DNA from 2 places in the Diaphorobacter limosus genome. Region 2 is predicted to be linked to the other one. Evidence: riboswitches for the same ligand, from Rfam matches in the RefSeq annotation. Region 2 holds a riboswitch; the other holds the start of a gene.
The links. A riboswitch is a leader RNA that binds a small molecule or an ion and turns the genes downstream of it on or off. The one in region 2 is predicted to bind glycine.

Region 1 (7,584 bases), 620 kb from region 2:
GCTGGGCTTTACAGGGCGACTGGCACGGCTGGGAAGTCGACGTCGGTGTCGGCAATGTGGTTGGTGTAGTTGGTCAACACGTTGAGGGCCACGTTGGCGGTGACTTCGATGACCAGGCCATGGTCCACACCCGCTGCTGCGGCATCGGCCAGATCGCTGTCGGCCAACACGCCACGCTGACGGACGATTTTGATGGCCAGCTCAACCAAGGCCTTGTCTTGTTCGCCTTCGGCGGTGCCGCTTCGGGCTGCGCGGATGGCTGCTTCCGACAAACCAGCACCTTTACCGATCAGGGTGTGTGCAGACAAGCAGTACTGGCAAGCGTTGGTTTGGCCCACGGCCAATGCGATCAACTCGCGCTGGGCGGCGCTCAAGCGGCCTTTGCTCAGTGCGTCGGAGAAAGCCAGGTAGCCGTTCAGGGCGGCTGGAGCCTGGGCGAAGGTGGCAAACAGGTTGGGTACCATGCCGAGCTTGGCCTTGACGCCGTTGAGGGTGGCTTGGGTGGTGGCGTCGGCTTGGGCAAGTGATACAGGTGCGATACGTGTCATGGTGAAACTCTCGTTTTGAATGGCTGTGCGACATGCACCAGTGAATTGTGCGATACGTATAATCACTGAAAGTACAAGAAAGCATACCCAAAGTATCAAGCGCCGCCATGGACCGACTTTCACCTTTGTTTGCCCGCTCGGTGCCCAGCGCACGCGTGTTCTATTCGGGCAACCTGTGCCAGATCTCCGCCTTTGAGGCCGAAGCTCATGTGGGCCATGTGCATTTGATGCGCAGGGGCACCATGAGCGTGATCGACCGGCATGGGCGCGCCAGCAGGGTTGAAGAGCCCAGTTTGTTGTTTTTCCCGCAGAGTTCTGCCCACCGGCTGGTGCCCGATAGCGCCGACGGTGTTGACCTGGTGTGTGCGTCTGTCGATCTGGGCGACGAGGCCCGAGGCGCGCTGATCTCTGCCATGCCCGAGGTGCTGGTGATTCCGCTGAACCAGTCGTCCAGTCTTTCACCCGCGTTGGACCTGTTGTTCCAGGAAGCCTTTGACGAAAAGTGTGGTCGGCAAGCTGCGCTGGACCTGTTGATGGAATACCTGCTCATCTTGTTGCTGCGCCACCTGCTTGACATTTCATCGGTCACCACCGGCATCCTGGCGGCGCTGGGCGACCCACGTTTGTCCAAAGCGGTCACGTCCATGCACGACCGGCCCGGCCATGCATGGACGCTGGAATCGTTGGCCGAAACCGCAGGCATGTCGCGCGCACGCTTTGCCAATCACTTTCGAGAGGTGTCGGGCCTGACCGCGCTCGACTACCTCACGGCCTGGCGCATCACAGTAGTCAAGGGTTTGCTCAAACGAGGCAAGCCGCTCAAGTCCATTGCGCCCATGGTGGGTTACGCCAGCGCTGTAGCGCTTACCCGCGCTTTCACCCACCGCGTCGGCATGCCGCCACTTGCCTGGCTGCAAACGCACACCGATCAGGACTGAGGCTGCCCCATGCCAGTTGCCATGCGGGTTTGATGCATGCCTGCGGCCACGACGGACACACCGCAATGCTGCTGGCTGCGGCCGAACATATTGCAAAGTCCACCACGTTTGATGGCACGCTGAATTTGATCTTTCAGCCCGCTGAAGAAAGCTTGGGGGGGCGCGCAAGATGATTGAAGACGGCCTGTTTGACCGCTTCCCCTGCGACGCAATCTTTGCCATGCACAACCTGCCGGGCTTTCGGCCAGGTCAGTTGTTATTGCGCGAAGGCGCAACCATGGCGTCCAGCGAAAACATTCTGGTGCACATTGAAGGTAAAGGCGGCCATGGTGCCATGCCGCACCAGAGTGCTGACCCGGTCGTTGCGGGTTCGGCAATTGTCATGGCGCTACAAACCATCGTTTCACGCAACGTACCCCCACTGCACATGGCCGTGATCACGGTCGGCTCTTTTCAGTCGGGTGTGGTCAACAACGTCATCCCCCAAAACGCCACGTTAAAGCTTAGCGTACGGGCGCTGGATCGGGATGTGCGAGAGTTGTTGCGCAATCGCATTGTGGAGCTCGTTGAGTTACAGGCGAAAAGTTTTGGCGTGACCGCAAAAGTCGAGTTTTTGCCCGGTTACCCGGTGCTGGTCAATACCCCTATTGAGACGGGAATAGCCCGCGAAGTGGCGGTGGCGTTGGTAGGCGCAGATAACGTGGTGCTCCAAACTGAACCGCTCACCGCCAGTGAAGACTTCGCCTACATGCTCGACAAAGTGCCAGGCAGCTATCTATTCATCGGGAATGGCGATGCAACTAACGGAGGTCACGGGGCCTGCATGGTGCACAACCCCAATTACGATTTTGAAGACCGCAACATACCTGTGGGTGCTGCGTTCTGGGTCGCGTTGACTGAGCGCTTTCTGGCGTAGTTTTTTTATGAAATTCAGATCGGGAGAGATCGCGTTAAATCGCGACGCCGAAGGAGCAACCACCCCGGAAACTCTCAGGCAAAAGGACCGGTTTGAATCGTTGATATCTCTGAAGAGTTGCTGGTCTTAGTCACCCGGCACACCGCAGGAGCAAGTGGTTGCATTGAACACGATGGACCACGAATCTCTCAGGTTCTAAACAGAGGGGGTGCACCAGCCATGCACAGGGCTTGTTGGTGCTCAACACTTTGACGTTTTTGAAAGCTCATTCACTATGAAAACAATCGCAGTTATTGGCGGCGGCATCACGGGCGTCACAACAGCTTATGCCTTGGCAAAACGCGGCTTTTCCGTTACCTTGTTTGAACGCCATCGCTATGCTGCGATGGAAACATCATTCGCAAACGGAGGGCAACTCTCTGCATCTAATGCAGAAGTTTGGACGCATTGGTCCACCATCCTCAAAGGGCTAAAGTGGATGCTCAAAAGTGATGCGCCGCTGCTGGTCAACCCAGCACCTACGTGGCACAAACTCTCCTGGTTTGCAGAGTTCATTGCTGCGATGCCCCATTACGAGCGCAACACGGTTGAGACAGCTCGCTTAGCAGTCGCAGCCCGCAAACACTTGTTTACTTGGGCGCAGGAAGAAGGCATTGATTTCGACCTGAAGAAGGAAGGCATCCTGCACATTTACCGTGACAAAAAAGGGTTCGACCATGCAGGCAAAGTGTCAGTCATGCTGGCCAAGGGGGGCCTACCTCGCTATGCCGTGACCCCAGCTGAAATGAAAGCCATCGAGCCGACATTGGCAGGCACCTACTACGGTGGCTACTTCACTGAGAGCGATTCCACGGGAGACATTCACAAATTCACCAATGGACTAGCAAATGCGGCATCACGACTCGGCGTGCACACGCTGTATGGTCAAGATGTGACGTCGATTCAAAGCGATGGCCAACAAGCTGTCATCACCGTGACACAACAAGACGCCACCCCAAGCCTGCATACCTTTGATAGCGTGGTGGTGTGTGCAGGAGTGGGCAGCCGTGACTTTGCAGCTCAGCTAGGCGATCGCGTGAACATCTACCCCGTCAAAGGCTACTCCATCACCGTCAACTTGAACGATGAAGAAAGTCAATTGGGTGCCCCCACCGTGAGCTTACTGGATGACGAAACCAAGTTGGTCACCAGCCGCTTAGGCCTCAACCGTTTCCGCGTTGCAGGCACTGCCGAATTCAATGGCGTGAACCGTGACATTCGCGCAGACCGCATCCGCCCATTGATTGAATGGGTGGAACAATGTTTTCCCCGCGTTAACACACGCTCTGTAGTGCCTTGGGCAGGCTTGCGCCCTATGATGCCCAACATGATGCCTCGGGTGGGTCAAGGTAGAACTCCCAATGTTTTTTACAACACCGGGCATGGGCACTTGGGTTGGACGTTATGGATGCCCTGAACAACCCATCCCCAGGCGTGCTACGCCTGGGCTATTTTTCAGATGGTGCAAACTTGAGTTGATTTCGGCAGTTTCCCCTGCCTTTTTGCCCTTGAAACAGGGCTTTTTGCCGCTTTTGGCGGCCCGCGCCCTGTTTTCGGGCGCACTCATCCCCGTGCTCCTTGCTGCTGCATCAACTGATGGCGCGCCATCCACAGGTTCGAGAGCGCAAACAACGTCACGATCTGCAGGGTGTTTTTCTTCAGACCTCGGTAGCGCACCTTGGTGTAGCCAAACTGGCGCTTGATGACGCGAAACGGGTGCTCCACCTTGGCGCGGATTTGCGCCTTCACGCGCTCGAGCTGATCGACCAGGGCATCTACGGCACTGCGTTCTTTGTCCAATGCCTTGCGTTTGGCCGGCCCCATGGCAACGTGCCACGGCACGTCTTTGGGCGCATCGGCGCGTTTGTCCGCTCCCTGGTAGCCAGCGTCACCAAAGACCTGCACCTCCTGTCCGTGCAGCAGGCTGTTGCCTTCGACCACGTCGCCGACGTTGCCCGAGGTGCAGCGCACGGTATGCACCAGGCCGCTGTCGGCGTCCACGCCGATATGGGCCTTCATGCCGAAGTACCACTGGTTGCCCTTCTTGCTCGAATGCATCTCGGGGTCTCGCGCCTTGTCTTTGTTCTTGGTTGAGCTCGGCGCGGCAATCAAGGTGGCGTCCACGATGGTGCCTTCCTTGAGCTGCAGGCCTTTGGCGCACAGCAGGTCGTTGACGGTGGCCAGCATCTGCTCGGCCAGCTTGTGGCGCTCCAGGCGGTGGCGAAAGCGCAAGATGGTGCTCTCGTCAGGCAGCCGCCCGTGGGCATCGAGCTGGGCAAAGTCTCGGTACAGGGGCGTGTCAAACAAGGCTTCCTCCATCCCCAGGTCCGACAGCTTGAACCACTGCTGCAAGAAGTGCAGGCGCAGCATGGTCTGCAGCTCAAAGGGCGGGCGCCCGTTCCTGCCCTGGGGGTAGTACGGGGCGATCAGCTGCACCAAGTCTTGCCAGGGCACGACTTGCTCCATCTGTTCGAGAAAGACTTGCTTGCGGGTCTGGCGCGTGCTCAGGTTCAGGGCGAGGCCAATTTGCTTCATAGATGCTGAGGATGCCAGCGGTGGCTGACAGCTACCAGACAAATGGGGAGGTTTTGCAGGATTTCCTTATCAGCCGTGACAGCTGAGCTGGTGTCAGACACCATCGTCAAAGCTGCAGCAAAGAAATCAGGATATTCAATGAACTTGCATGCAGTTGCTGCTGGCAACATTTAGAGTTCAAAATAATAAGCAGTAGGGGTCTTGCGGCTCTCTACTGCTTTTTTTCTTAACTTAGTTGGTGATTTTCTAAAAAATTAAACAACCTCATCATTGGTTATAGTTTTTTAACATTCAAGCCCGCCAAGCCGGCAGTTGCCAGTTGCGCCACAGTGCCAGTGCGCGAAGGCACACAGTAACAAATAAGCACCCCAGTAAGGCCATCCAGTCTGGAGCATCTAATGTCCAAAGGACCACGTAAGTCCAGCCACCAGCAAAAGAACACACCGCGTAGGGGCGGTGGTCTTTGAAAGCCGTGGGAATTTCATTGCAAACCATGTCACGCAGCACACCACCAAAAACACCCGTGATCAGGCCCATTAAGACGGCGACTACTGGCGGCATGAGTGACTGCAAGGCGAGGTGAACTCCCGTCGCAGTAAATAGTCCCAAGCCCAGCGCGTCGGGCCAGAGTATTGTTCTTTCAGTTACTTCAAAATGCCGCTGTCGCATGAAGACCATAGCAAATACGCACAAGGCCAATACGCCCCAAAGCATTTCGGTATGTTGCACCCAAAAAAACGGGCGTTGATCAAGCAGCAAGTCGCGCAAGGTGCCACCTCCAAAAGCTGCCAGAAAAGCCACAACACAAATGCCCACCGCATCGAGCTTTTTACCCGCAGCTTTCATCAGTCCAGACAACGCAAATGCAGCGGTCGCTAACAACTCGACTATCAAATGTAGGGTGTCCCCCCATGATTGAAGTAAATACATTGAAAATTTATGTCACCAATTTAAAGTTTTCATAGCTAAAGCAAATTCAATCGCACTGTAAATTCCACGTTTTTAATTTTATAGGCTACTGGTCTACAACAGTTCGACTTTAAAAATTGAGCTCGAATAATTAGGGCTGTCACAGTTCGATGTCAGTGCATGGTCTCAAAAAAATTTTTTTGATTCGCGCACTAAGCAAAGCGTCTAAGGATGTCCTGAACAACTCGGATTAGTAAGTGCTACCGGTCCGTTTTTTTAGATGGCGCAATTGCAGCCGTTTTGCTCGCGTCTTCGCGCCATTTCTCACGCCATTTCTGGTCATTCGCGCCGCTTTTGCGGCCTCTGGCCTGTTTGCAGACGCACTCATCCCTGCGCCGCCAGCAGTTGGTGGCGCACCATCCACAGGTTCGATAGTGCAAACAGCGTCTTGAGCTGCAACGTGTTCTTCTTGAGCCCCCGGTAACGCACCTTGGTATAGCCAAACTGTCGTTTGATCACCCTGAAGGGGTGTTCCACCTTGGCCCGGATGCTGGCCTTGATCTTCTCCACTTGGTCTATGAGCGCATCAACGGGGTTGTTCTCTTTGTCCAGCTCTTTGCGTTTGCCTGGGCGCATCGCCACATGCCAAGTGACGTCTTTGCTGGCATCGGGGCGCTTGTGTGCGCCTTGGTAGCCCGCATCCCCAAAGACGTCTGTCTCCTGACCATGGAGCAAACTGTTGCCTTCCACCACATCAGACACGTTGCCCGAGGTGCCGATGACGGTGTGCACCAGCCCAGAGTCCGCGTCCACGCCGATATGGGCCTTCATGCCAAAGTGCCACTCGTTGCCCTTTTGGCTGGAGTGCATCTCTGGATCGCGCTTTCTGCCCTTGTTCTTGGTGGAACTCGGTGCTGCAATCAAGGTGGCATCCACGGCTGTTCCGGCCTTGAGCAGCAAGCCCTGGGCTGCCAGCAGATCATTGACGGTGGCCAGAATCTGATCGGCCAGCTTATGTTTCTCCAGCCGATGGCGAAACCTCAGGATGGTGCTCTCATCCGGTATTCGTCCATGGGCATCGAGCTGGGCAAACTCTCGGTAGATCGGGGTGTCAAAGAAGGCTTCTTCCATCGCCAGATCTGACAGGGTGAACCACTGTTGCATGCAGTGGATGCGCAGCATGGTCTCCAGTGCAAAGGGTGGGCGACCGTTCTTGCCTTCGGGGTAATACGGCGTGATGAGCTCGACCAACGCAGCCCAGGGAACCACCAGATCCATCTGGGCAAGAAGCTCCTGCTTGCGGGTCTTCTTGGTACTCAGGCTCAGATCAAGGCTGCTTTGCTTCATGGCCGTGAGATTGCCATCGCCTGCTGACTCCTACCAAACATCGGGGGAAGTTTTGCAGGATTTCCCTAACTTTTCCCCTGCTTGTTTAAAGCGCCAATTGCAAAATCTACTCCTGCGCTGGAAATTGACCTGCTTATTCAACTCCAATAAGTTGATCAACTCAATGCTGAACCGTCCAGAATCTGGACGCCCCTCCCATGTAGCTTTGAACTTCCACAGGTTTTAGTTCGCTTGCTATTCGTAACGTGTAACGTTTGGGAAGTAAGATGGCTCACAAACGTAGCAAAAGTGCACTAAACCTTGGAAAAGTTGCGAAACACAACTTTTGACCCAATTGCACGAAATATTACAC
Region 2 (7,584 bases):
CCAACATGTCGGCCAGGCCGGCATAGCTGGGGGCCGGGTAGGCGCCGGGGTTACCGATGACCTTCAGCCCCTTGTCATTGGCGTAGGCGTAGATGCCCTGGAAAAAGGCCCTGCGGCTGTCATCGGTGGCCATGCCGTCCAGAAAAATGCCGTCAAGTTGCCCGGGGTAGAGGGCGATGTACCTGTCGATGGTGACGGAGACGTCGGTGCTTGAAATCGCCGCATTGGCACCGCCGCCGGTGGCCACGTAGCCAAACACCTTGGCGCGGGGTTGCGCGGTCTTGAGCGCGGTGATGGCCGTGATGAGCTTGTCGTCGGCCTTGGTGATGGCGGCGGTCATGGTGCCGTTGCTGGCGTTGTCCGGCTTCACGATGACATTCATCGCCACATCGGGGTAGCTGGTGGCGCCGTCGGTGAGTGCCGTCCAGGCTGCCGCATTGGAGCCGGCGCTGAAGTAGGCGGGCACCAGCAGTTCCAGCCTGTTGGGCACGGCGCGCACATAGCCGGCAAAGGTGGCGGCGGCGGTGTTGTTGGCCGCGGCCGTGGCCGTGATGCGCACGGCGCCTGTGGGCGTCGCGGTGGGGATGCTGAGCGACGTGGCTGCCAGCCCGCTGCTGTTCGTGGCGACCTGCACCGGGCTGACGCTGCCGGCGGTGGTCGTGAACGTAACCGTGAGGTTGTTGGCGTTGCTGCCATCGAGGCCTGCCTGGACGTTCAGTGCGCTGCTCAATGTGCCCCTGTCGAAAACGTTCGCTTGGGCGTTGGTGATGAAGCTCAAGCTGACGATGCCCGACGGCGGTGGGGGTGCTGGCGTGGTTGGGGCGGTGGATTTCTCCGTCCCGCCGCCGCAGCCCGCCAAGGCGGCAGTCAAGGCCAGCAGAGACGCGATGTGCGATGTGGTGTGCATGGTGGTCATGAGGAGGAAGGTGGATTCCCGCGGTGTTGCATTCATGTTGCTGTTGTGACCGCATGCTAATAGTGCTTGAGGCATCGAAACCGCCGCTTTGAACGGGAAACCCGGCGTTGTTGTGTCGATTGCCCCGGGACTCCATCCCTATCATCGGGATCATGTTTTCATCCATCCACCGCGCCTCGGTTCATGCGGCTGTGCTGGCGGCGACTCTGCTGGCCGGTTGCAGCAACCTGGACGTCCCGCGCGCCGACAACTACCCGGCCACCGGGCAGAAGAAAGCGCGTGCCGTGCATCATTGGGATGTGCTGGCCGACGACGTGGCCGCACGCGTGGCAGAGAAGACGGCCGCCTGGCCCGAGGGTGGACAGCCCATCCATGTCACGGTAGCCGACAACTCCAGTTTCAACCAGGGCTTTCTTAAGCTTCTGCGGGTGCGCCTGCTCAATAAGGGGGTGGCACTGTCCACCGGGCCGTCGGCGCTGGAGCTGGAGGTTCAGACGCAATTGGTGCAGCACCAGGCAGGGGTTCCAAGCAACCTGCCTATTCCAACGCCCTGGACTCTGCTGGGCAGCGGCGTAGGTGTGTGGCGTGATTGGGAAACGCATTACTCCGATCGTGTCTTGCTGCCAGGCGTGGCCACCGCCATCGGCCTGGGGGCGGGTCTGGCCATGGATCTGGCCCAGCGCCACACCCAGGGCGCCGCGGCGGGCGGCCCCACGCGCACCGAGGTGCTCATCACCACCACCCTCAAGACCCAGGATCGCTATCTGGCGGGGTCGGCAGACATGTACTACATCGAACGTGCGGATGCGGCGCTCTACCAGCCCGAGCTGCCGCCGCCGGCGCCTGCGCCGCTGCGCACCTGGAAGGTGGTGGCGCCATGAAACGCCGTGCGGCCCTGGCTGCCGCTGTGCTGGCATGCGCCTGCGCGTTGCAGGGTTGCGCGCAGTATTACTACGGCGACCGGTCCGCAGTGGCGCCGGTTGACCTGGTGGCCAGCAATCATGGGGCTGCCGATGCCTTGCTGGAGCAGGTGGCGCTGAATGCCGAGCAGCCCGTGCTCGTGTCCACCGTGGTGCAACTCGATCGGCTGGGCGAATCCTCGCGCCTGGGGCGTTTGATCTCCGAGCAGCTGGCCGGCCGCCTGGCCCGGCGCGGCCTGCGCGTGACCGAGCTGCGCCTGCGCGAGACGCTGGCCCTGCGGCCACGCCAGGGTGAGTTGCTGCTCTCGCGCGAGGTGGGCGAGGTCAGCCAGGCGCAGGCCGCCCAGGCCGTGCTGGTGGGAACCTATGCGGCCGCCTCTCAGGCGGTATACGTGAGCCTCAAGCTCGTGAGCCCGCATGGCAATGCCGTGCTGGCGGCGCATGACTATGCGCTGCCCATGGATGGGAATGTGCGCGGTCTGCTGGTCGGGGAATATTGAAGCGATCGTCGGCAGGCCTTGGATGCATGGGGCAAGGCCGCCACGGCTGCAAACGGCGCTATGATCGCGCGCATTGGTCGGGAGAGACCGCTGGGCATCCCAACCCAGTGGCGCCGAAGGAGCAACCGCCCCGGAAACTCTCAGGCAAAAGGACCGGCCAGTTCATGACACTCTGAAGAGCGGGCGGATTCGTCATCCTCCCCACCGCAGGAGCAAGCACCCCGCAGCGGCGCGGGTGCGAATCTCTCAGGTTCCAAACAGAGGGGGCGTGCGGCATGCATGTTGCCGTCGCACTCCACCCTTCCGACGTTTGGAGCTTTCATGAAATCAATCGCTGTCATCGGCGGTGGCATCACCGGCGTTACCTCGGCCTACGCGCTTGCCAGGCGCGGCTTTTCCGTCACCCTGTTCGAGCAGCATCGCTATGCGGCGATGGACACCTCGTTTGCCAATGGCGGCCAGCTGTCTGCCTCGAATGCCGAGGTCTGGACGCACGGCTCGACCATCCTCAAGGGCCTGAAGTGGATGTTGCGCGGCGATGCGCCGCTGCTGGTCAACCCGCGCCCGACCTGGCACAAGCTGTCGTGGTTTGCCGAGTTCATTGCCCACATACCGAAATATCGAGAGAACACCATTGCCACGGCACGCATGGCGATTGCCGCGCGCCAGCACCTGTTTGCCTGGGCCGAGGCCGAGGGCGTGGAGTTCGATCTGAAAAAGCAGGGCATCCTGCACATCTACCGTGATCGCAAAGGCTTTGATCATGCGGGCCAGGTCTCCAGGCTGCTGGCCGCCGGTGGACTGGAGCGGCGTGCCGTGACGCCCGAGGAAATGCGGCAGATCGAACCCACGCTGGCGGGCGATTTCTTTGGTGGCTACTTCACCGAGAGCGACTCCACCGGCGACATCCACAAGTTCACCACCGGCCTGGCTGCGGCGTTTGAACGCCATGGTGGGCGCTGCCTGTTTGGCGCGCTGGTCAAGGGCGTGGCCAGCAATAGCGGGGGCGCAACCGTTGACTTCGAGTGCGACGGCGTCACGGAGCGCCGGCATTTCGACGCCATGGTCGTCTGTGCAGGCATTGGCAGCCGTGCGCTGGCCACGCAGCTGGGTGACCGCATCAACATCTACCCGGTCAAGGGCTATTCCATCACCGTCAATCTTCTGGATCAACCGAGCCAGCAGGCCGCGCCCACCGTGAGCCTGCTCGATGATGAGACCAAGCTGGTCACCAGCCGCCTGGGACAGGATCGGTTCCGGGTGGCTGGCACCGCGGAGTTCAATGGCGCCAATCGCGATATTCGCGCCGACCGCATCCAGCCGCTGATCAACTGGGTGAACCAGTGCTTTCCGGATGTCAGCACGCGCCAGGTCGTACCCTGGGCCGGCTTGCGTCCCATGACGCCGAGCATGCTGCCGCGCGTGGGCCCGGGCGCCCGGCCGAACGTGTTCTACAACACCGGCCATGGCCACCTGGGCTGGACGCTGTCGGCCGCGACGGCGGACATGCTGGCCGACATGGTGTGCGCCGCAAGCCGTGCGCGCAGCGCCAGCGTGGTGGCCGTGGGCCAGGCGCCGCTGGCGCAGGAGGGCTAGTCTTTTATCAGTGCAGGGTCAATGCACCTGCGCTCTTGCTCTTGCCGGCGCGTGCCGGCGGGTTGCACAGGCCGCAGGTGTAGTGGCGGTTCTCGTACAGCTCGGTGACGAACTGGCCGCTGCACTGCGAGCATTTGGTGCGCGTGAGCATGCCGGCATCGACGAACTTGATCAGGCGCCAGGCGCGCGTGAAGGACAGCAGGGGCTCGATCTCGGCGGCCGCCACCTGCTCGTTGTACAGGCGGTAGGCCTTGGTCAGCAGCTCCACGCTGTCCAGGCTCACGCCCTTGGACAGGTACTCGTAGATGTTCAGGAACAGCGAGCTGTGGATGTTCTCCTGCCAGGTCAGGAACCAGTCGGTGGAAAACGGCAGCTGGCCCTTGGAGGGCGACTTGCCCGCGATCTCCTTGTACAGGCGGATCAGGCGCTCGTACGACAGCGTGGTCTCGGACTCCAGCACCTGCATGCGGGCGCCCATCTCGATCAACATGGCGGCGCGTTCGATTTGCTTGGACTCGTTGAGGACGCTCTTGACGGGTGCGGACATGGCGGGCTTTCGTTGGCTTGGGGGCGGTGCAGGGGGGCTTGGCTCAGAGCACTTCGGAGACACGGCTGGCCATCAGGATGTTGGCGTGCAGCGTGTTCGTGGCCTCGTTGATCGACTTGCGCGGCGTGTTGTGGTTGGTCAGCAAGCTCCACACCAGGTCGTCGTCCACGCGGAAGCCGCACAGCAGCGTGTTGCGCGAGGCCAGCTTGAGCACCTGGGCCGCGGACAGCGATGCCAGAATGTCGGCCGCATCTTCGTTGATGCCCAGACGGAACACGGCTTCGGCCTTGTCCTGGCGGATCAGGGTCTGGGCCAGCATCAGGTAAGTGAGGTTGGCTTCGCGGATTTCGGCGAGAAGTTGTTCGGAGGTCATGGGTCAATCCTTTCCAGTGGTGGATCGCTTGCAACTGGTTGCATGTGTTGCGTGATCCGTTGAAATGGATTGTGAAACCCGGCCAAAAGAAAATGAAGTCGGGGTTCGGCGCTGCGTGCCGTCCGCTTGTCTGACGCCCTTTGTAGGAGTTTGCCTTACATCGCTGTCGGCATGCGGGCGTAAAAAAACGGGCCGCAGCCCGTTGTGTAGTGAGGCAGGTTCGGTGTCAGTCGGCATCGCCCATTTGCGACTGCAGGTAGTTGTGCAGGCCCACCTTGTCCACGAGCTCGATCTGCGTTTCCAGAAAATCGATGTGCTCCTCGGTGTCCTCCAGAATGTCCTGCAGCAGGTCGCGCGAGACATAGTCGCGCACCGACTCGCAGTAGGCGATGCCCTCCTTGATGGTGGTCTGTGCGCCGCGCTCCGCGCGCAGGTCACATTCCAGGATCTCGGGCACATCCTCTCCGATCTGCAATTTCGCCAGGTCTTGTAGATTGGGCAGACCGTCGAGCATGAAGATGCGCTCCATCAGCTTGTCGGCATGCTTCATCTCACCGATCGACTCCTCGTACTCCTTCTTCGCCAGCCTGTCGAAACCCCAGTGCTTGAGCATGCGGTAATGCACGTAGTACTGGTTGATCGCGGTGAGTTCGTTCTTGAGCTGGGCCTGCAGGTGGGCAATGGCTTGTGCGTCGCCTTTCATGGGGGGGGCTCCTGGTTGTCGGGGGAAGAGCCACATTGTGATCCACTTCGCATGGGCCTGGAGACATGCGGGCCGGAATGTGTGCCGGGGAACTTTTATAGATTTGAACAATCAAACCAATGAATTCAATTGATTGGATTGATTGTCGCCAAGCAACTAGACTTCAGTCCGTTATCACTTCCAACCCAACCGAAAGGAAACAACGATGTCCCTGATCAACACGCAAGTTCAACCCTTCAAGACCACCGCCTTCGTCAACCGTGGCGGCAAAGGCGAATTCATCGAAGTCACCGAAGCCAGCCTCAAGGGCAAGTGGTCGGTGCTGATCTTCATGCCCGCGGCCTTCACCTTCAACTGCCCGACCGAGATCGAGGACGCAGCCGAGCATTACGTCGAGTTCCAGAAGGCCGGCGCCGAGGTCTACATCGTCACCACCGACACGCATTTCTCGCACAAGGTCTGGCACGAGACGTCGGATGCCGTGCGCAAGGCCCATTTCCCGCTGGTGGGCGACCCCACGCACCAGCTGACCAACGCCTTTGGCGTGCATATTGCCGAAGAAGGATTGGCGCTGCGCGGCACCTTTGTGGTCAACCCCGACGGCGTGATCAAGACCATGGAAGTGCATTCCAACGAAATCGCCCGTGACGTGGCAGAAACCCTGCGCAAGCTCAAGGCGGCCCAGTTCACTGCAGCGCATCCTGACCAGGTGTGCCCGGCCAAGTGGAAGGAAGGCGCCAAGACGCTGACGCCGTCGCTGGATCTGGTCGGCAAGATCTAAGCCGCCGCCCGCACAGCCGGACAGATGTGGGGCGCATGCGCCCTGCCGTCCGGCTTTTTCACGCCCTGAACTTCTAGAACACATAAAGGAATCCACCATGCTTGACGACAACCTGAAAACCCAACTCGCCACCTATCTGGAGCGCGTGACGCAGCCGTTCGAGATGGTGGCTTCCCTGGACGACGGCGACACCTCGCGCGAGATGCGCGAGCTGCTGACGACGATTCAATCCCTGCGCAGCGACAAGATCACGCTGCGCACCGACGGCCAGGACGCACGCAAGCCCTCGTTCACGCTGCAGCGCATCGGAAGTGATAGCAGCCTGCGCTTTGCTGGCCTGCCTTTGGGCCATGAATTTACCTCGTTGGTGCTGGCTCTGCTGTGGACCGGCGGCCACCCGCCCAAGGTCGAGCAAGACCTGATCGAACAGGTGCAGCAGCTCGACGGCGACTTCAATTTCGAGGTCTACATGAGCCTGTCCTGCCACAACTGCCCCGACGTGGTGCAGGCGCTGTCGCTGATGGCCATCCTGAACCCGAAGATCAAGACCACGGTGATCGAGGGCGGCGCCTTCGAGAAGGAAGTCACCGAGCGCGAGGTCATGGCCGTGCCCATGGTCTATTTGAATGGCGCGGTGTTCGGCGCCGGCCGCATGGAGCTGGCCGAGATCGTCGCCAAGCTCGACACCGGCGCGGCAAAGCGCGAGGCCGCCAAGCTCGACGCCAAGCAGGCGTTCGACGTGCTCATCGTCGGCGGTGGCCCGGCCGGCGCGGCGGCGGCCGTGTACGCGGCGCGCAAGGGCATTCGCACGGGTCTGGCGGCCGAGCGCCTGGGCGGCCAGGTGAACGACACGCTCGATATCGACAACTACATCTCGATCTCGCACACCGAGGGCCCGCAGTTCGCCGCGGCGCTGGAGCGCCATGTGCGCGACTACGAGGTCGATGTGATGAACCTGCAGCGCGCCAAGGCCTTGAGGCCGGCCGCCGCAGTGGGTGGCCTGATCGAGGTCGAGATGGACAACGGCGCGGTGCTGAAAGCCAAAACCGTGATCCTCTCGACCGGCGCACGCTGGCGCAACATGAACGTGCCCGGCGAGGACCAGTACCGGACCAAGGGCGTGGCCTACTGCCCGCATTGCGACGGCCCGCTCTACAAGGGCAAGCGCGTGGCGGTGATCGGCGGCGGCAACTCCGGCGTCGAGGCGGCCATCGACCTGGCCGGCCTGGTCGAGCATGTGACGGTGTT

Region 1: it holds a riboswitch for glycine, as region 2 does, so the genes downstream of both, P4826_RS03850 (D-amino acid dehydrogenase) here and P4826_RS00845 (D-amino acid dehydrogenase) in region 2, are expected to answer to the same signal.

Annotation. Positions count from the first base shown of each region.
Region 1 is NZ_CP136921.1:777,713-785,296, forward strand. Features, by position in the region: gene P4826_RS03835 (carboxymuconolactone decarboxylase family protein) at 9-548, opposite strand; gene P4826_RS03840 (AraC family transcriptional regulator) at 656-1,486, shown strand; partial or broken gene P4826_RS03845 (amidohydrolase) at 1,489-2,402, shown strand; glycine riboswitch at 2,413-2,502, shown strand; glycine riboswitch at 2,503-2,615, shown strand; partial or broken gene P4826_RS03850 (D-amino acid dehydrogenase) at 2,677-3,846, shown strand; gene P4826_RS03855 (IS5 family transposase) at 4,005-4,976, opposite strand; gene P4826_RS03860 (trimeric intracellular cation channel family protein) at 5,268-5,906, opposite strand; gene P4826_RS03865 (IS5 family transposase) at 6,270-7,232, opposite strand.
Region 2 is NZ_CP136921.1:160,335-167,918, forward strand. Features, by position in the region: gene P4826_RS00830 (spherulation-specific family 4 protein) at 1-907, opposite strand, end outside; gene P4826_RS00835 (hypothetical protein) at 1,069-1,797, shown strand; gene P4826_RS00840 (FlgO family outer membrane protein) at 1,794-2,336, shown strand; glycine riboswitch at 2,405-2,502, shown strand; gene P4826_RS00845 (D-amino acid dehydrogenase) at 2,658-3,932, shown strand; gene flhC (flagellar transcriptional regulator FlhC) at 3,940-4,479, opposite strand; gene flhD (flagellar transcriptional regulator FlhD) at 4,523-4,852, opposite strand; gene bfr (bacterioferritin) at 5,079-5,555, opposite strand; gene ahpC (alkyl hydroperoxide reductase subunit C) at 5,761-6,336, shown strand; gene ahpF (alkyl hydroperoxide reductase subunit F) at 6,434-7,584, shown strand, end outside.